DNA from 2 places in the Arthrobacter russicus genome. Region 1 is predicted to be linked to the other one. Evidence: riboswitches for the same ligand, from Rfam matches in the RefSeq annotation. Region 1 holds a riboswitch; the other holds the start of a gene.
What was found. Region 1 has a riboswitch for magnesium ahead of JOE69_RS12850 (MgtC/SapB family protein). Riboswitches for the same ligand answer to the same signal wherever they lie in the genome.
Positions count from the first base shown of each region.

Region 2: another riboswitch for magnesium. It lies ahead of JOE69_RS07175 (Nramp family divalent metal transporter); the one in region 1 lies ahead of JOE69_RS12850 (MgtC/SapB family protein).

Region 1 covers NZ_JAVDQF010000001.1:2,749,138-2,758,023, reverse strand. The annotation lists gene JOE69_RS12865 (DNA-3-methyladenine glycosylase family protein) at 1-20, shown strand, start outside; gene JOE69_RS12860 (putative quinol monooxygenase) at 85-363, shown strand; gene JOE69_RS12855 (thioredoxin family protein) at 360-743, opposite strand; gene JOE69_RS12850 (MgtC/SapB family protein) at 882-1,592, opposite strand; M-box (ykoK) riboswitch at 1,676-1,846, opposite strand; gene JOE69_RS12845 (TetR/AcrR family transcriptional regulator) at 2,065-2,742, shown strand; gene JOE69_RS12840 (ABC transporter ATP-binding protein) at 2,739-3,752, shown strand; gene JOE69_RS12835 (ABC transporter permease subunit) at 3,745-4,584, shown strand; gene JOE69_RS12830 (MFS transporter) at 4,618-5,823, opposite strand; gene JOE69_RS12825 (MarR family winged helix-turn-helix transcriptional regulator) at 5,881-6,348, opposite strand; gene JOE69_RS12820 (acyl-CoA dehydrogenase family protein) at 6,507-7,655, shown strand; gene JOE69_RS12815 (agmatine deiminase family protein) at 7,663-8,682, opposite strand; gene JOE69_RS12810 (nitrilase-related carbon-nitrogen hydrolase) at 8,691-8,886, opposite strand, start outside.
Region 2 covers NZ_JAVDQF010000001.1:1,522,053-1,530,938, reverse strand. The annotation lists gene JOE69_RS07185 (LysR family transcriptional regulator) at 1-630, shown strand, start outside; gene JOE69_RS07180 (serine hydrolase) at 627-1,541, shown strand; M-box (ykoK) riboswitch at 1,584-1,758, shown strand; gene JOE69_RS07175 (Nramp family divalent metal transporter) at 2,055-3,710, shown strand; gene JOE69_RS07170 (magnesium transporter MgtE N-terminal domain-containing protein) at 3,776-4,957, shown strand; gene mgtA (magnesium-translocating P-type ATPase) at 5,001-7,757, shown strand; gene JOE69_RS07160 (HoxN/HupN/NixA family nickel/cobalt transporter) at 7,915-8,886, shown strand, end outside.

The DNA of each region.
Region 1 (8,886 bases):
GCGACTACCGGGACATCTGAGCCGAACCTGATCTGGCCGGCCGTGGAGTGCTCGTCGACCCGCCGCAGCAGCTAGGCTGAATCCATGAGCGAAATCATCAACCTGCGTGCCACCTTCGTGCCGAATGAAGGCGAGCAGTTCCGGGTCCGCTTGGCGCTGGACATCGCCATCGAAGAGGTCGTCAAAGAACCCGGCTGCCTGCAGTACGAAATCACCGAGGACACCCCGGAACGGATCGTGCTGACCGAGCAGTGGGCCAGCGAAGAAGCACTCGCCGCGCATGGAAAAGGCTCGGCCGTGCAGGACTTGAACGAATCGCTCTCCGCCCTGCTGGCCGAGCCGGTCAAACTCGAGCGGGTCTAACCCTCTTCGTTTTTCGCTTCAGCCGCCTGGGCCGCCACGTGGGCATGGACCTCTTTCATGTCCAGGCCTTTGACTGCGGTGATCACCTCTTCGAGCTGGCTCGGGTTGAGGGCACCCGGCTGCGCGAAGACCAGGACCTTTTCGCGGAACGCCATCAGAGTCGGGATCGAGCTGATATTCGCCTCGGCAGCCAGCTGCTGCTCCGCCTCGGTGTCGACTTTGGCGAAGACGACGTCCTCGTGCTTCTGCGAAGCCGCGTCGTAAGTGGGCGCGAAGCGCTTGCAGGGCTGGCACCAGTCAGCCCAGAAATCCACCAGGACAATGTCATTGCCCTCCACGGTGGGGCCGAAGGTTTCACCTGTGATGTCAATAGTCGCCATATTTCAACCGTATCCTTTCTTCTGCTTCGGGCAACAGCCCACGCTGCCCGGGTATTCCCGCAAACCTCTCTCGAGCGTTGACTTGTGGCTGGTTCAACGCGCTCAAAGCCGCCACAAATCAACGCTCGGCGGAAGGGATCAGTCCAGGATCGCCGGTTCCGCGATGGTCCAGCGCACCGACGTGACCCGGGGCTCCAGACTGAGCCGGCTCACCGCCGCCTCGAGCTGCCGGTCATCGCGTTCGTGTGCGGTCAATTCGGCCGAAATCCGCACCTCGCCGGGGTTGGCAGTGTCCGAGGACTGCACCGAGCGCAGCTTGAATTCCGGCAGCGTCACCGCGTGCACGATCAAGGTCCGCAGATGGGCTTCGGCCTCCTCGGCGCAACGCACTTCGAAAAGATAGTCGACCGACTGCGGTTCCCGACCGCCCTCGGGCGCTTTGTCCATGAACCGGCCCAAGGGCCGCAGCAGCATATTGGCAATCATGATCGCCACCGTGCCGGCTGCGGCAATCGCGTACTCCCCGGCACCGGCCAAGGCGCCGACGGCGGCAGTCGCCCAGAGCGTCGCGGCAGTATTGAGTCCGGTGACGTTGGCACCTTGTTTCATAATCACCCCGGCACCCAGGAAGCCGATGCCGGAGACGATTTGGGCGGCCACCCGGGTGGGATCGGCGCCAGGGCCGGTAAAGGTGTAACCGCCGAAGATCACGAACAGGGCGGCACCCAGGCTCACCAGGGCATTCGTCCGCAGCCCGGCCAGCCGGGCCCGCCATTGCCGCTCGAATCCGACCAGGGCGCCGAAGCCCAGGCCGGCCAAAATCCGCAGAACCACGTCGAAGAATTCCATGGCGTCCACCTCCGTATCGATCGTTCGGGAACGACAGCGTGGGAGACCTGGGCGCATGCCGGATGCGCCCATGAAAAGTGAAGAAGTCACCCCCACGTAGAGCTTCGGCACTACGCGACGTATCTGGAGCTACCCGGAAGCCACTTGGGACCGCCCCTTAAGCCGAGGCGGCCTGTCCTGATCTTGGGCATCTCTCGATGTCGTCAGATCAGTGGCCTGTGTTCGCGCAGGAGCCTCGCCTAACGAGGTGCTGCTCTTCCAGGGTGACAGAGAAATCTATGCTGCGTCAACTATTCCTCCGTCAAGGAATTGCAAAGACCCCGAGCCGGCACCGAGCCTGCGCGGCGGACTCATCCGGCCGGATCATGCGTTTCCGCCGCCTGGTGCCGCCGCTTGGTACCATCGAGCCCGCCAGCCCGGCACGGGAGCCGGCCTCTTGCCAAGAATTGAACACGTGTTTAGCATGTTAAACATGCGTTCAACTCCACTGCCCCGGACTCCGGACGAGGATCTCAATACTCCGGCGAGAATCCGGGACGCCGCGATTCGCTGCTTTGCCGCGGACGGCTTCCGCAAGACCAGCATCCGGACCATCGCCGCGGCTTCCGAGGTCAGCCCGGGACTGGTGATCCATCATTTCGGCAGCAAGGAAAAACTGCGCGAAGCGTGTGACGACTACGTACTCCAGGCCATGGTGGAACGCGCGAACCACAAAGCCAATCCGATCGGCCTGCAAGCGATCATGCGGGAGTACCTCGCGAATCCGGAAGAATACAACGTCGACGTCGCGTACTTGGGCAAAGCCCTTGCCGAAGACTCGCCGGCCGGCCGGAAATTCGCGGACATCATGACCGATGAGACCGAGGCGATCATCAAAGCCGGAATCGCCGACGGCAGCATGAATCCGACCTCGGACATCCGAGTGGTGGCCGCGATGATCGTGATGGCCAGCCTTTCCATCCTGACCATGCCGGGCTATTTGAGCCGGACCCTAGGCTTCGATGCGATCGGTCCGGAACTCATGCGGCGGATGGCACTGCCCAGCCTGGAGCTCTACACGCACGGCCTCTACGCAGACGACACCTTCCTCAAGGCGGCCCGGGAAACCCTGGCCGCGACGAGCAATCCACGAAAGGAGTCCCGATCATGAGCCATACTGCGACCATGACCGAGTCCTCGGGCAATTCGAGACAGCCGGAATACGCCGTCGAAGCCCACGGGCTGACCAAAAAGTACGGCGGCAACCTGGCCTTGCAAGGCGTCAGTTTCGCGGTGCAACGCGGAACCGTCTTCGGCGTGATCGGGCCGAATGGCGCCGGCAAGACCACCACCATGCGCACCCTGCTGGACATCATCCGGCCGACCTCGGGCCACGCCATGGTACTGGGTGTCGATTCGCGCAACGCCGGCCCGGAACTGCGCCGCAGAATCGGCTTCCTGCCGGGTGAACTCATCCTTGAGGGCCGGATCAGCGGCCGGAGGCTGCTGCAACACTATGCGGACATCTCCGGCCCGGTCGCGAAGGGCCGGATCGAAGAACTGGCCGAGCGCCTGAACCTGGACCTCAAGCGCCCGGTCCGCAAACTCTCCAAAGGCAACAAGCAGAAGCTCGGCATCATCCAGGCCTTCATGCACCAGCCCGATCTGCTGGTCCTGGACGAGCCGACCAGCGGCCTCGACCCGCTGATGCAGCAGGAATTCCTGAACTTGGTCAAGGAAGCGCGCGACGGCGGCCAGAGCGTTTTCCTCTCCTCGCACGTGATCAGCGAAATCCAGCAGGCAGCCGATGAGGTCGCGATTCTGCGCGATGGCAAAATCGTCCGCATCGCGGGTGTGGAGGAGCTGCGCAACTCGGCGATCCGGCATCTGCGCATCGTCTGCACCGGCGTGACGGCGTCGGAGCTCCAGGAACGCTTGGCCGCAGTCTCCGGACTCGGTTCTTTGGAATTCAAAACCTCCGATGATCCGGCCGCCGTCGAGGCTACGGCGACCTTGGAAGGCGAAATCCAACCCTTCGTGCAGGCCGCATCGACGCTCGAGCTCAAAGACCTCGTGATCGAAGAGCCCGATTTGGAAGAGTCGGTGCTCAAGCTCTACACCGCACCAGACCAACCGGCGCCAGGCGAGCCGGCACCACGTCAGGAGAAGCACCATGACTAACGCAACGCTGCCAAGTTCCCGTGCCGACATCCGTCGGGCGCCGTTTCCGATCTTCGGAAAGGCGTTCACGGACAGTTGGCGGTCGCTGATCGGCTGGGGCGTCGGGCTCGCTGCCGTGATTTTCCTCTACCTGCCGATCTACCCGTCGATCGGCGGCAGCTCGCAAATGCAGGACTTGATCAACTCGCTGCCCAAGCAACTGACCAAAAGCATCGGCTACGACCAGATCAGCACCGGATCCGGCTACACCGAGTCGACCATGTTCGGCCTGCTCGGCTTTCTGCTGATGACCATCGCGGCAGTCAGCTGGGGCGCCTCCGCACTGGGCGGTGACGAAGAGTCCGGGCAATTGGAACTGACCCTGGCCCATGGCGTGACCCGGGTGCAGGTCGCATTGGAACGTTTTGCCGCACTGGCCGTGAAGGTCCTGGCACTGACCGCCTTGGTCTTCGTCCTGGTGCTGGCCTTGAACGGCCCGTCCAAGCTGGAACTGGACCCGCTGAAGCTACTGGGCACCAGCCTGCTGTTCGGCGGGCTGACCCTGCTCAGCGGCACCGTCGCCTTGCTCTTCGGGACGCTGTTCGGCCGTCGCGTCTGGGGCATCGGGGCCGGTGCCTTCGTGGCCGTCGTCGGGTACATTTTCAACGCGATCGGCAACCAGAGCAGCGATTTGGCATGGTTGCACTCGTTCTCGCCCTATTCCTGGGTCTTCGGCAATACGCCGCTGACCAACGGGGCCAACTGGGGAACCGCGATCGGGTTCTACCTCGCGATCCTGGCGCTCGGCGGGCTGACCGCCCTGGCGCTCCGGAAGCGCGACGTCGGCGTCTGAGTCCGGCTGCCCGTGCCATCGCGCGGGCAGCCTTCAGTGCCCGGCGACCGCCAGGTGCTTGCGGCCCAGGAGCACCACCGCGATGCCGATCAGGATCGCGACCGCGGCCGCGAAGAACGGCACCTGCGCTCCGAAGTGTTCCCCCAGCTGCGCCGCGACGAACGGGGCCAAGGCACCGCCCATCCAACGCACGAAGTTGTAGCCCGCGCTGGCCACCGGACGCGGCGCATCGGAAACGCCCATGGCGAGCTCGGTGTACAAGGTGTTGTTGATGCCCAGGAGCGCTCCGGAAAGCACCACCATGGCGACCACCAGCGGCACTGAGTGGCCGGCTGCCAGGCCCATGACGAGCAGCACCACGGCCAGGCCGGCCAAGGTGGCGATCACCACCTTGACGGTGCCGAGCCAACGTTGCAACACCGGGGCCACGAAGACCGAAGTCACCGCCAGGCAGGCGCCCCAGCCGAAGAACACCGCCCCGATTCCATAGGCGTCCATGCCGAGGATGAACGGTGTGAAAGCCAGAATCGTGAAGAAGCCGAAGTTGTAGAAAAGGGCACTGCCGGCGGTGAATCGCAGCCCTTTGTGGCCCAGCGCCAGCAACGGGTCGCGGAGCCGGGTCTTGGCCGTCGGGGGTGCCATTTTGGGCAGCAGCGCGGCGCACGCGATGAAGGCGATCGCCATTGCGGTCGCGGTGCCGAAGAACGGCGCACGCCATTGCCAACCGCCCAGCAAGGCACCCAATAACGGACCGAGCGAAATGCCCAGGCCCAGCGCGGCTTCGTAGAGGATGATCGCGGTGGCCGTGCCGCCACTCGCCACGCCGACGATGACGGCGAGCGCGGTGGCCACGAACAGGGCGTTGCCCAGTCCCCAACCGGCCCGGAAGCCGACCAACTGCGAAACGCTGCCGGAGAACCCCGCCAAGGAGGCGAAGACCACGATCAGCGCCAAGCCGATCAGCAGGGTCTTCTTGCCGCCGATCCGCGAGGAAACCCAACCGGTGAGCAGCATCGCGATCGCGGTGACCAGGAAGTAGCTGGTGAACAGCAAGGAAACCTCGGACGGGCTCGCTTCCAGGTTCTTCGCGATCGCCGGCAGGATCGGATCGACCAATCCGATGCCCATGAATGCGAAGACTGCCGCCACCGCAGTGGCCCAGACGGCCACCGGCTGGCGCAGCATCGAGATTTTCTCTTCGTGCAGGATTTCTTCGGCTGATTCTGTAGGGTCCGGGATTTCCGGGCCGTCCAGATTTTCGGATTTGGCTGGTCGCAATGCTGACACGGTTGGTTCCTAGTTTCCTGAGTGTCCCGGCGTCCCCGGGGATTCGAAATAGCTGTTGATTTTGTCGAAGACCGGCATGACCGCAGTGAGCTGGGCGCGTTCCCCGGGCTCCAGCCGGGCGAGGATTCCGGCCATCAACGCGTTGCGCCGGCGATTGGCCTGCTCAGTGGCGATCCGGCCCGATTCGGTCAACGAGACCACGACGGCGCGCGAGTCGCTGGGATCCGCCCGACGTTCGAGCAACCCGGCCGATTCCAGCCGGCTGATCTGTTCGGTTGCGCTGGGCACCCGGACGCCGAGGTTCGCCGCGATCTTGCTGACTCGCAAGCCGTCATCGGAGAGCATGTTCAGCACGCTCAGCTGTGCCGCGGAAAGCTCCGCGTCGAGGTCCAGCCGGCGGGTCAGGAATACCGTTTGGCGCAAAGCCGTGCGGAATGCCGAAGCGAGCTCCAGGTCCGTGGGGTCATAGTCAGTCACAGTTAGGTAGCCTAACAGTTAGGTTGCCTAAGGACAATACTTTTCACTGAATCGGTGAAAACTCCGGCCCCAGCGGCATCGAAATTCGATCACTCCTAGCCATTTGTCCATTAGTTCGCAACAATCGACTTGTCACAACGTCTCAACGAGGAGCCACTATGGCCTTGCACCGCCCCACTTGGATGAACGAAGAGCTCGACGCTTTGGCTGATCTGGCCCGGGAGTTCTACACCAAAGAAGCCACGCCGAACGAAGAACGCTGGAGCGAACAGCAGCACGTGGACCGCGAGCTCTGGACGAAGATGGGTGAATTGGGCTTGCACTGCCTCAGCATCCCGGAAGAATACGGCGGCGGTGGCGGCGACTACCGGCACGAGGCCGTTGTGGTGATCGAACAAACCCGGGCCCTGGCACCCAGCCACGGCGCACCCTTGCACAACGTCATCGTGGCGCACTATATCCTGGCCTACGGCACCGAAGAGCAGAAGCGGAACTGGCTGCCGAAAATGGCCAGCGCGGAGTACATCGGCGCCATCGCGATGACCGAACCCGGCACTGGCTCCGACCTGCAATCGGTACGCACCACGGCCAAGCTGGAGGGCGACGAATACGTCATCAGCGGCTCGAAAATCTTCATCACCAACGGGTTCCTGAGCAACTTCATCCTGGTCGTGGCCAAGACCTCGGAAGCCGGCGGCGCCGGCGGACTGTCGCTGATCGCGGTGGAAACCGACAAAGTGGAAGGTTTCCGACGCGGCAAGAACTTGCGCAAAATCGGCCAGCACGGCCAAGACACCTGCGAGTTGTTCTTCGACGAGGTCCGGGTGCCGGCCAGCAATCTGCTCGGCACCGAACCCAACGTCGGCTTCATCCAGCTCATGCAGCAACTCGGCCAGGAGCGCTTGCTGATCGCCACCATGGCGGCGGCAGCGATTGAGAAGACCGTTGACCTGACCGTGCAATACGCCAAGGAACGCCAAGCCTTCGGCAAACCGATCTTCAGCTTCCAGAACACCAAATTCGTCCTGGCCGAATGCGACACGCTGGCTTCGGTTGCCTGGGCCTTCCACGACGACTGCGTGGTCAAGCACATTGCCGGCGGACTCGACGTGCCCACCGCGTCGAAGGCCAAGTGGTGGCTCACCGATCAGCAGAACATCGTCGCCGACCGCTGCCTGCAGGTGTTCGGCGGCTACGGGTACATGGAGGAATACCCGATCGCCAAGATCTTCGTGGACGCCCGGGTCCAGCGGATCTACGGCGGCACCAACGAAATCATGAAGGAATTGATTTCGCGCAGCCTCTAGGCCCCGGTCATCGGTGTGGTCCGCGCGCCGGCTGCTGCTGCGTGATGCAGTGGATGCCGCCGCCCCGGGCGAAAATCTCCCGGGCGTCCACACCGATGACCTGCCGGCCCGGGTAGGCCTCGGCCAGAATCGCCAAGGCCGCCGCGTCATTCGGATCGTCGAAGGTGCAAGCGATCACTGCGCCGTTGATCACCAAGTGGTTGATGTAGCTGTAGTCGACGAAATCGATCTCGTCCTCGAGCACCTTCGGCGCCGGCACCGGCACGATGCGCCACGGCCGGCCGGCCGCATCGGTGCTGTTCTCGAAAACCGTCCGGATCTGGGCGCAGACCTCGAAGTCCGGGTGCGCCGGGTCCTGCTGATCGTGCAGCAGCACGGTTCCGGGTGACGGAATCGTGGCCACGATGTCCACATGGCCTTTCGTGCCCAAAGCCTGCGCATCGCGGACCAGACCGCGCGGCAACCACACGGCGTGCCGGGTACCCAGCAATGAGTGGATCTCCATTTCGATCTCGGCCTTGCTGGCGTTCGGATTGCGCAACGGGTCCAGCTGGACGGTTTCAGTCAGCAGCACCGTGCCCTCGCCGTCGAGATGGAATCCACCGCCCTCATTGACGATCGCCGAACGCAACGGCTGTGCTCCGGACAACATCGCCACTTCGGCATTGATCAACGAGTCTTTGCCCCATTCGGCCCAGTCCTGCTGCCCCCAACCGTTGAAGTGCCAAAGCACCGCACCCAGCTCGCCGGACGGCCCGGTGACGAAACTGGGCCCGATATCCCGCATCCAGGCATCGTCCAGCGGAGCCTGGTGCAGCTCCACCGAAGCGTCGAGGTAATCCGCGGCCAGTCCGACGTCGGCCGGGTCCACGATCATGCTGACCGGCTGGAATGGCAGGATCGCGTGCGCGACGGCGGCCCAGGCGGTCCGTGCCGCATGCTCTTGCTCCGGGGTCTCCCCGGTATTCGGGCCGGACGGCGGGAACGCCATCCAGATCCGCTCCTGCTCCGCAGTCTCGGCCGGCATGGTCCAGTTCACGGCTGCACCCCGTTCCGCTGCGGTGCCGGGTCCAACAGACTGGCGTAAGTATCCGGACGCCGGGTCTCGTGGAACGGGAACAAGGTCAGCCAATCTTTGCGCTGGTTCAGATCGAGTTCGGCGACCAGCACCGCTGATTCGGCACGCGGCGCCTGCACCAGGATCCGGCCATACGGATCGGAAATAAACGAC
Region 2 (8,886 bases), 1.2 Mb from region 1:
CCGGTCCGGCTCTGCGTTCCCGAGCACTGCGAACTCGCGGATCTGAGTTCGGTCGTCGCGACCGCGCATCGACTCGGCTTCCAGATCAGGATCTGCCGTTGCGACGTCTATCGCGGGACGCATGCCTTCCGGAGCCTGGAGGTGGATCTGCTGGTGGAAGCCGGGCCAGCAGGGGAAGCGCAATGGGCTGCTCGGCTCGGCGTGGCCGGCCAGCCGGACGCGGGGACCGGGCGGTTTTTCTTGGACTCGCTGCGCACCTTCCCGGCGGCCGACCGCTCGGCTGCGCTCTGGGTGCAGCCCATCGACGATGTGCCGGCGATCCGGGACCCGCTGCGCCGGGCCGGGGACCGCGCAGCCTTGACCCGGCGGCAGCTGCGGATTGCCACGCACTTCACCGAGTGGATCGCTCCGGTCAGCTTTGCCGGTTCTTTGCTGCTGTGCACCGAGGAGGAAGCCGAGCGGCACGGCCTGTTCTGGCGGCCGCTCGGCGATCTGGAGCTGCATCGGTTTCTGCGGGTCACCGCCCGGGAACCGGTGTTGGAACTCACCGGGGCCGCTGAATTCAGCCGGACCATGGGCCTGGCCTTGGGCATGTCGGCTGCGACCGCCGGGCTGGCGGTTGCCCGATGAGCACGGAACAATTGCAGAGGAGCGGCACCGCCGCGGTGCTGCGGGCCAAGGAGCATTTGCGCACTGCCGGCTTGGCCGCCGGGGTGCTGGTCCGGGATTTGGCCACCGGGGCCGAACTGGGCATCGATACCGAACGCAAGTTCCCTTTGGCTTCGGTGGTGAAACTCCCGCTCGCGCTCGCCGTGCTGTATGACATCGAACACGGGCGGCTGGACCCGGCGGAGTTGGTGCAGTGTGATCCGCGGTGCCGGCTGGACGGCCCGACCGGGCTGTCGCGGTTCCGCGGACCGGCCTGGATCACGCTGCCGGACCTGGCCTTCCTCGCGGTCACCACCAGCGATAACACCGCCGCGGAACTTCTCTTCGAGCGCTGCCCGCCGGCGCGGATCAATCAGGTGCTCCTGAACTACGGCGTTGCCGACGTGGTGGTCCGGCATACGCTCACCGAACTCCAGCGCACGGTCGCCGACGTGCTCGACGCCGAACAGCCCGGGCTGGCACTCGAGCTGGCGATCAACAGCGGCACCAACGGGCAAGGGCACGTGATCAAGCAACTGGACGTGCATCAGGCCAATGCCGGTTCGGCCAGGTCGCTGGCGAACCTCCTGCAGCGGATCCGGGCGGATTCCGGGGCGGTGGGCCGGCAGCTGATGGAACTGTTGGAAGACAATGCGCTGCGGCGCCGCCTGGCGCCGCATTTCGAATCCGATGCCACGCTCTGGAGTTCGAAGACCGGGACCTTCCTGAACCTGCGGCATGAAGTCGGGATCGCGACTCCGGAAGGCCACCCCGGCTTCATCGTCGTGGTGCTCAGCGAGTCGTCGGTGCCGGCCTATGTGCAGCCGCTCGCCGAGCAGGCACTCGGACTGGCAGCCCGGGAACTCTACGATCATTTGCGGGCGCACGGCTGAGGTTTGCCAATGCCAGGATCGAGAGTTACCCTGGGTAAGCAAGGTGCCACTCGATAGCTGAGGCTCCTTCGCGGACACAAGCCAGCGATCCCAAACGTCGAGAGACGCCCCGGATCAGGACAGACCACCCCGGCCTAAGGGGTGATCCCGATTGGCTCCCAGCGGATTCCGCAGGGTCACGACGCGAAGTGCCAAAGGTCTGACGAGGAGGGGCAATCATCGGCAAAATGCCGAACCTCTCTTGTTCTGCGGTTTTGAATGCCGCGATGAACTCCGCGCCGCGCTGGAAGACGGGAGTTGAACCATGAGTTCTGGTCATCAACCCTGTCCCGCGCCCGATCAATCGATTCGCTGACCGCAACGCGTTTCGCTGCACTGCGCGCGGGACTTGACCCCGAGCCTTAGAACACCCTTCGCCGACCGCTGCCCAGCAGCCCTCGGTTGCGCTTCGACGCGCCCCAAACACCGCACCTCGATGACCCCTGCCCAAAACAGGGAAGAAACTCAGGAATCATGACCCTCGATACCAGCACCAATCAAACTGCCAATTCGGCCGTCCTCGATTCGGCCCACACCGGAGACATCAAAGGCGCCCTCGGAACCATTTCCGTCAATGACAATGCCCCGCGGGGCACGCTCAAGGCCCGGCTGAAGACCCTGATCGCAATCGTGGGCCCCGGCCTGATCGTGATGGTCGGGGACAACGATGCCGGCGCATTCAGCACCTACACCGAAGCCGGCCAGAACTACGGGACCGCATTGCTGTGGACCCTGCTGCTCCTGATCCCGGTGCTCTACGTCAACCAGGAGATGGTGCTCCGGCTGGGCGCGGTGACCGGCGTCGGCCACGCCAGGCTGATCCTGGAGCGGTTCGGGAAGTTCTGGGGGGCGTTCAGTGTGATCGACCTCTTCCTGCTCAACGCGCTGACCATCGTCACCGAATTCATCGGGATCAGCCTGGGCTTGAGCTACCTCGGCGTGCCGCAGATCCCGGGGGTGATCATCGCGACCATCGTGATCATCATCGCGGCGAGCACCGGCTCGTTCCGGCGCTTCGAGCGGGCCTGCCTGATTCTGGTGCTGGGTTCGCTGCTGCTGATTCCGATCGTGCTCGCAGTGCATCCGCCGATCGGCCAGATCGCCCGCGATTTCTTCATCCCGGGGCTGCCCGCCGGTTCCGACCTGTCCACCGTGATGCTGCTGATCATCGGCATCGTGGGCACCACGGTGGCGCCCTGGCAGTTGTTCTTCCAACAGAGCTACCTGATCGACAAGCGGATCACCCCGCGGTTCCTGAAGTACAGCAAGGTGGACCTGTGGGTGGGCATCGTGATCGTGATCGTCGGCGCTGCCGCGATGATGTCCTTCGCCGCAGCGACGTTCGCCGGAACTGAGGGATTCGGGAATTTCACCGATGTGCTAGGCGTGGCGCAGGGCCTGGAAGCGAAGGCCGGCGAAGTCTTCGGGGTGCTCTTCGCGATCGCCCTGATCGACGCCTCGATCATCGGTGCGGCCGCCGTCGGGCTGTCCACCTCCTACGCCCTCGGCGACGTGCTGGGCTTGAAGCATTCGCTGCACCGCAAGCCCTCCGAGGCCAAAGGGTTCTACGCGGTGTTCGCCGGAATCCTGGTGGGCGCTGCGGCCATCGTGCTGATCCCGGGCAGCCCCTTGGGCCTGCTCACGGTCGGCGTCCAAGTCCTGGCCGGTGTGCTGTTGCCCTCGGCCACGGTCTTCCTGCTGCTGCTGTGCAACGACCGGGAAGTGCTCGGGCCGTGGGTCAACCGGAAGCTGATGAACGTCTTCACGGTGATCGTGATCGCGGTGCTGGTCATGCTTTCGCTCGTGCTCACCGTGGGCGTGCTCTTCCCGGATCTGCCCGAAGCGATCATCATCGGAATCCTGCTCGGCGGCTCGGCGATCACCGCGATCGGCGGTCTGGTCTGGTTCGTGGTGCGCAAAAAGACCCCGTTGAGCGAAGCCGTGGTGCAGGAGCGCCAGGCCGAATTCGCCCAGCGGAACACCTGGCGGATGCCGCCGCTGGCGCTGCTGGCCAAGCCGAAGCTCTCGGCCGGCAACCGGATCGGGCTCAGCGTGCTCCGCGGCTACCTGGTGCTGGCCATGGTGCTGGTCGTCGTCCGCGTCGTGCAACTGGCCTTGGGCGGTTCCTGAGCTCTGGCCAGGAACCGCGGAGAAGCCGAATCTCACAGAGAGAGAAAACCATGCTGCTTTCGAACATGTTGAAAAAACCGGTCATCACCAAGGACGGCCGCCCGGTCGGCGTGCTGGCCGACGTGATCGTGCACCTGACCGCACAGGACTATCCGCGGCTGTCCGGGATCGTGCTGCGGCTGGGCTCCGGAACGGTGTTCCTGCCGATCGACCAGATCCTGGATGTCAATGCGGAGGGCTTGGCCCTGGTTGCCGCGACCGTGGATCTGCGGCCCTTCCAACGCCGGCTCGGCGAAGTACTGCTGCGGGCCGATGTGCTCGGCTGCCGGGCGATCGACGTCGAACAGGCGGAGTTGGTTCGGGTGTACGACGTAGACCTCGCTCGGACCGCGGAGGGCTGGGCGGCCGTCGGCCTGGACACGCGCAAAACCAGTTGGTGGGACCGTGGGACGCAACCGCACGCCTTGCGCGATTGGCGGGACTTCGAACCGCTGGTGGGGTTCCCGGGTGGCTCGCCGTCCCGGGACCGGGACCGTCTGGCCCGGCTGAAAGCCGCGCAGCTGGCGGATTTGATCGAGCAGGCTTCCGGGCCGGAACAAGCGGACCTGACCGCTTGGGTGAGTTCCGATCCGGAACTGGAGGCCGACGTCTTCGAGGAACTGCACCGGGACGAACAGCACAGCCTGTTCGCGCTCCGTGCGGACTCCGAAGTCGCCGGGTTGCTCGCCCGGATGCAGCCGGACGATGCCGCCGATGCGCTGATGGAACTCGCCCAAGATCGCCGCGCCGAAGTGCTCGCCCAGATTCCGCCCAGCCAGCGGGTGCAGATCACCCGGCTGCTCAAGTACAACCCGACCACGGCCGGCGGGATGATGGTGCCCGACTTTCTCCAGTTTCCCGCCGATACGACCGTGGGCGTAGCGATTTCCGCGGTGCAGCATGCGGAGCAACAGCAACCGGAAGCCAGTTTGAGCCTGTACAGCGTGGACCGCGAGGACCGGCTGGTCGCGGTCCTGGGCCTGGTCGCGGCCTTGCGGCTGCCAGCGGAGACGTTGCTGCTGCATGCTGCCGAGCCCTACCCGGTGTCGGTGCCGGCCGACGCCGAGGCCGAGGAGCTCTGCCGCACCATGGCAGACCACAACCTGTTGCTGCTGCCGGTCGTCGACGAGGAGCGCCGGATCCTCGGTGTGGTCACCGTGGACGACGCACTCGCGGTTGCGCACAGCACCGCCCTGGCCGCCCGCTGAGCGGCCGCATCCCAGCCCGAATCACGATTTCCAGGAGACCGACATGCAGAACACCTCGCCCAGGACCTTGACTCCGCCGGGTCCGTCGAACCCGCCGGGGCAAAGCCGGACCCCCGCGAAGAACCGCCGCGCACTCGCCAAAAGCGCCCGGCAGAACGCCCGGCTGAATGCCAAGCTGGCGGAACGGGCCGAATCGATGGCAGTCGCCGCAGTCAAACCGCCGGAACAGCTGCTGGAGCGGCTGGGCAGCGGGATGCGCGGCCTGGACCAGCTCAAGGTCCAAGTCCGGCAGGAACGCTACGGCCGCAACGAAGTCAACCATGACCGTCCCGAGCCGGCTTGGCTGCAGCTGCTGTCCGCATTCAACAACCCCTTCGTCTTGATCCTGTGCTTCCTCGCCGTGGTGATGGCGTTGACCGACATCGTGTTCGCAGATCCGGAAGAGGGCCCTTCATTCAAGGGCGTGGTCACCCTCGGCGTCATGGTGCTGGTTTCGGTGGGCATGCGGTTCTGGCAGGAATACCGTTCCGGCAAGGCCGCGCAAGCCCTGCAATCGATGGTGCAGACCACCACCGCGGTGACCCGGCAGAACGACTTCGGCGATCCGGTGACCCGGGAGATCCCGATCGAGGACGTCGTCCCGGGGGACATCGTGGAACTGGCGGCCGGTGACATGATCCCGGCCGATGTGCGGTTCCTGCGCACCAAAGACCTGCAGATCAATGAAGGCATGCTCACCGGCGAATCGCTGCCGAATGAGAAGTCCCCGGTCACCGCCCAGGAGATCACCGCGAGCAATTTGCTGTCGGCGGACAGTCTGGGCTTCATGGGCACCTCGGTGATCTCCGGAAGCGGCACCGCGGTCGTGGTGCACACCGGGTCCGAAACCTACTTCGGCGCGATGAGCGCGCAACTGGCCGGGAAGCGGCCGGAGACCAGCTTCGACCAAGGCGTGAAAAAGGTCAGTTTCCTGCTGGTCAAGTTCATGCTGGTCATGGTGCCGCTGGTGTTCCTGATCAACGGGTTGACCAAGGACTGGACCAGCGCGTTCCTCTTCGGTCTGGTGACCGCCGTGGGCCTGACGCCGGAAATGCTGCCGATGATCGTCACCGCGAACCTCGCCCGGGGCGCGGTGAAGATGTCCAAACACCAGGTCATCGTGAAGCGGCTTAACGCGATCCAGAACCTCGGCGCGATGGATGTGCTCTGCACCGACAAGACCGGGACGCTGACCGAGGACCGGATCGTGTTGGAACGGCACCTCGACGTGCACGGGACGTCGAGCCTGCGGGTGCTCCGGATGGCTGCGGCCAACGCCCGGTTCCAAACCGGTCTGCGCAATCTGCTGGACCGGGCGGTGCTGGATGCTGCCGGGCCGGAGATCCTGGCCGAAATGGACGGTGCTTACCGGTTGATCGATGAAGTCCCGTTCGACTTCTCGCGGCGCCGGATGACCGTGGTGCTCGAGGGCGGAACCGCGCCCCTGATGATCACCAAGGGTGCGGTGGAGGAAGTCCTGGACGTGTGCAGCAGCGTGCTGGTCAAAGGCCACCCGCATCCGCTGACGCCGGACCGGCGGGCGGAACTCGCCGAGCTGGTCGCGGCCCAGAACGCGGAGGGAATGCGGGTCCTGGCGCTGGCGACCGCGCCCGGCTCGCACCGCGAGGATTATTCGGTGGCCGATGAGAAAGAGATGACCCTGCTCGGGTTCCTGTCCTTCCTCGACCCGCCCAAAGCTTCCGCCGCTTCGGCGATCGAGGCCCTGCGCCGGCACGGTACCGCGGTGAAAGTGATCACCGGGGACAACGAGCTGGTCGCCCGGACCGTGTGCCGGCAAGTCGGCATCGAGACCGATGCGCCCGGTTCGCTGCTGACCGGCAGCGAGATCGAAGCGCTCGACGACGCACAGCTCGCCGAGGCGGTGGAAGGCACCGCGGTGTTCGCGAAAGTGAACCCGATGCAGAAGGCCCGGATCGTGGAACAGCTGCAAGCCAACGGGCATACCGTCGGCTTCATGGGCGACGGGATCAACGATGCCGCCGCCTTGCGTGCCGCCGACGTCGGAATCTCGGTGGACACCGCGGTGGACATCGCGCGGGAATCCGCGGACATCATCCTGCTGCAGAAGGACTTGATGGTGCTCGAGGCCGGAATCCAGGAGGGCCGGCGCACCTTCGGGAACATCATCAAGTACATCAAGATGACCGCGAGCTCGAACTTCGGCAATATGTTCTCGGTGCTGGTGGCTTCCGCGCTGCTGCCGTTCATCCCGATGATCCCGGTGGTGGTGCTGCTGCAGAACTTGGTGTACGACCTCTCGATGCTTTCGCTGCCCTGGGACAAGGTGGACAAGGAGTACCTGGCCAAGCCGCAGAAATGGGAAACCAAGGGGCTGGCCCGGTTCATGGTCACCATCGGCCCGATTTCCTCGGTGTTCGACCTGAGCACTTTCGCGCTGATGTGGTTCGTTTTCGGTGCCAATTCGCCGGACCAAGCGGCACTGTTCCAGTCCGGCTGGTTCATCGAATCGTTGATTTCGCAGACCTTGATCGTGCACATGATCCGCACCGGGAAGATCCCGTTCGTACAGTCCCGGGCATCGTGGCCGGTGTTGCTGCTGACCGGTGCTGCCTGTGTTTTCGCCCTGGTGCTGCCGTTCAGCGGATTCGGCCAGTCGTTGGGCCTGGTGGCTTTGCCCTGGACCTACTTCCCGTGGCTGATCGGCACCTTGGCGGCGTACTGCCTGCTGACCCAAGGCATCAAAGTGCTGTTCATCCGGCGCTACGGCCGGTGGCTGTGAGCCGAGCCAGCGAGTGGGCAGGTCTGCAGGTCAAAACCCTGGTTTGACCTGCAGACCTGCCCACTCGACGGGGGTATTTGAGCGTCATCGACACATGGTGGAAACATCCGTTGCCTAGCATTGCTGCTCAAGACGATGCTGCAACGAAAGGCCGGCCATGCGAGGAATTGGATCGACGGCAACCGTCCTGCTCACCGGAGTGACCTTGCTGCTGGTGTCCTGGGGATTGTTCGTCGCCGTGGTGTTGCCGGGAAACTACCGGGCCGGTGATACGGCGCTGGGCTTAGGTGTTGCGCTCACAGCTTTCGGCCTGGGTATGCGGCACGCTTTCGACGCCGACCATATTGCGGCGATCGACAATGCCACCCGCAAGCTCATCGGCGAAGGCAGAAACGCCTCCGCGGTCGGTTTGTGGTTTGCGCTGGGCCACTCCACGGTGGTTTTGGCCGCTGTCGGACTGGTCAGCTTCGGCGTCTCCGGACTGATCGGCCAGATCGGAGACGAAGATTCCGCGCTCGCCGGCTTCACCGGAGTCTGGGGTCCGGCGGTCTCCGGTAGCTTCCTGCTGCTGATCGCGGCGGTCAACCTGGTCGCCCTGATCGGAGTGCTGCGCAGACTGCGGGCCGGTGAGCAGAACGAGGGCTTTTCCGGCGGACTGATGTACCGGTTGATCGCGAAATTCGGCCGGACCATCGATCGGCCCTGGAAGATGTACGTCGTCGGCCTGCTCTTCGGCCTGGGCTTCGACACCGCGTCCTCGATCACCCTGATGCTGCTGGCCGGTGGCGCCGGGATCGTGATGCCGTGGTTTGCCGCGATGGTGTTCCCGCTGTTGTTCACCGCGGGCATGGTCTGCTGCGACGGGTTGAACAGCATCGCGATGTCGCGGGCTTATCAGTGGACGGTTGATCGGCCCGGCCGCCGGGCTTCGTACAACATCGTGCTGATCAGCGTCTCGATTGCGGTGGCTTTCCTGGTGGGCAGCGTTGCGCTCAGCTCGGTGCTGGTCGACTGGCTGGCGATCCAGAGCGGCCCGCTCGCGCTGCTGGCCGGATTGGATCTGAGCTGGTTCGGCTTCGCCGTCGTGGGCCTAATGCTGGCCCTCTGGGCTGCCAGCCTCGTCATGAGC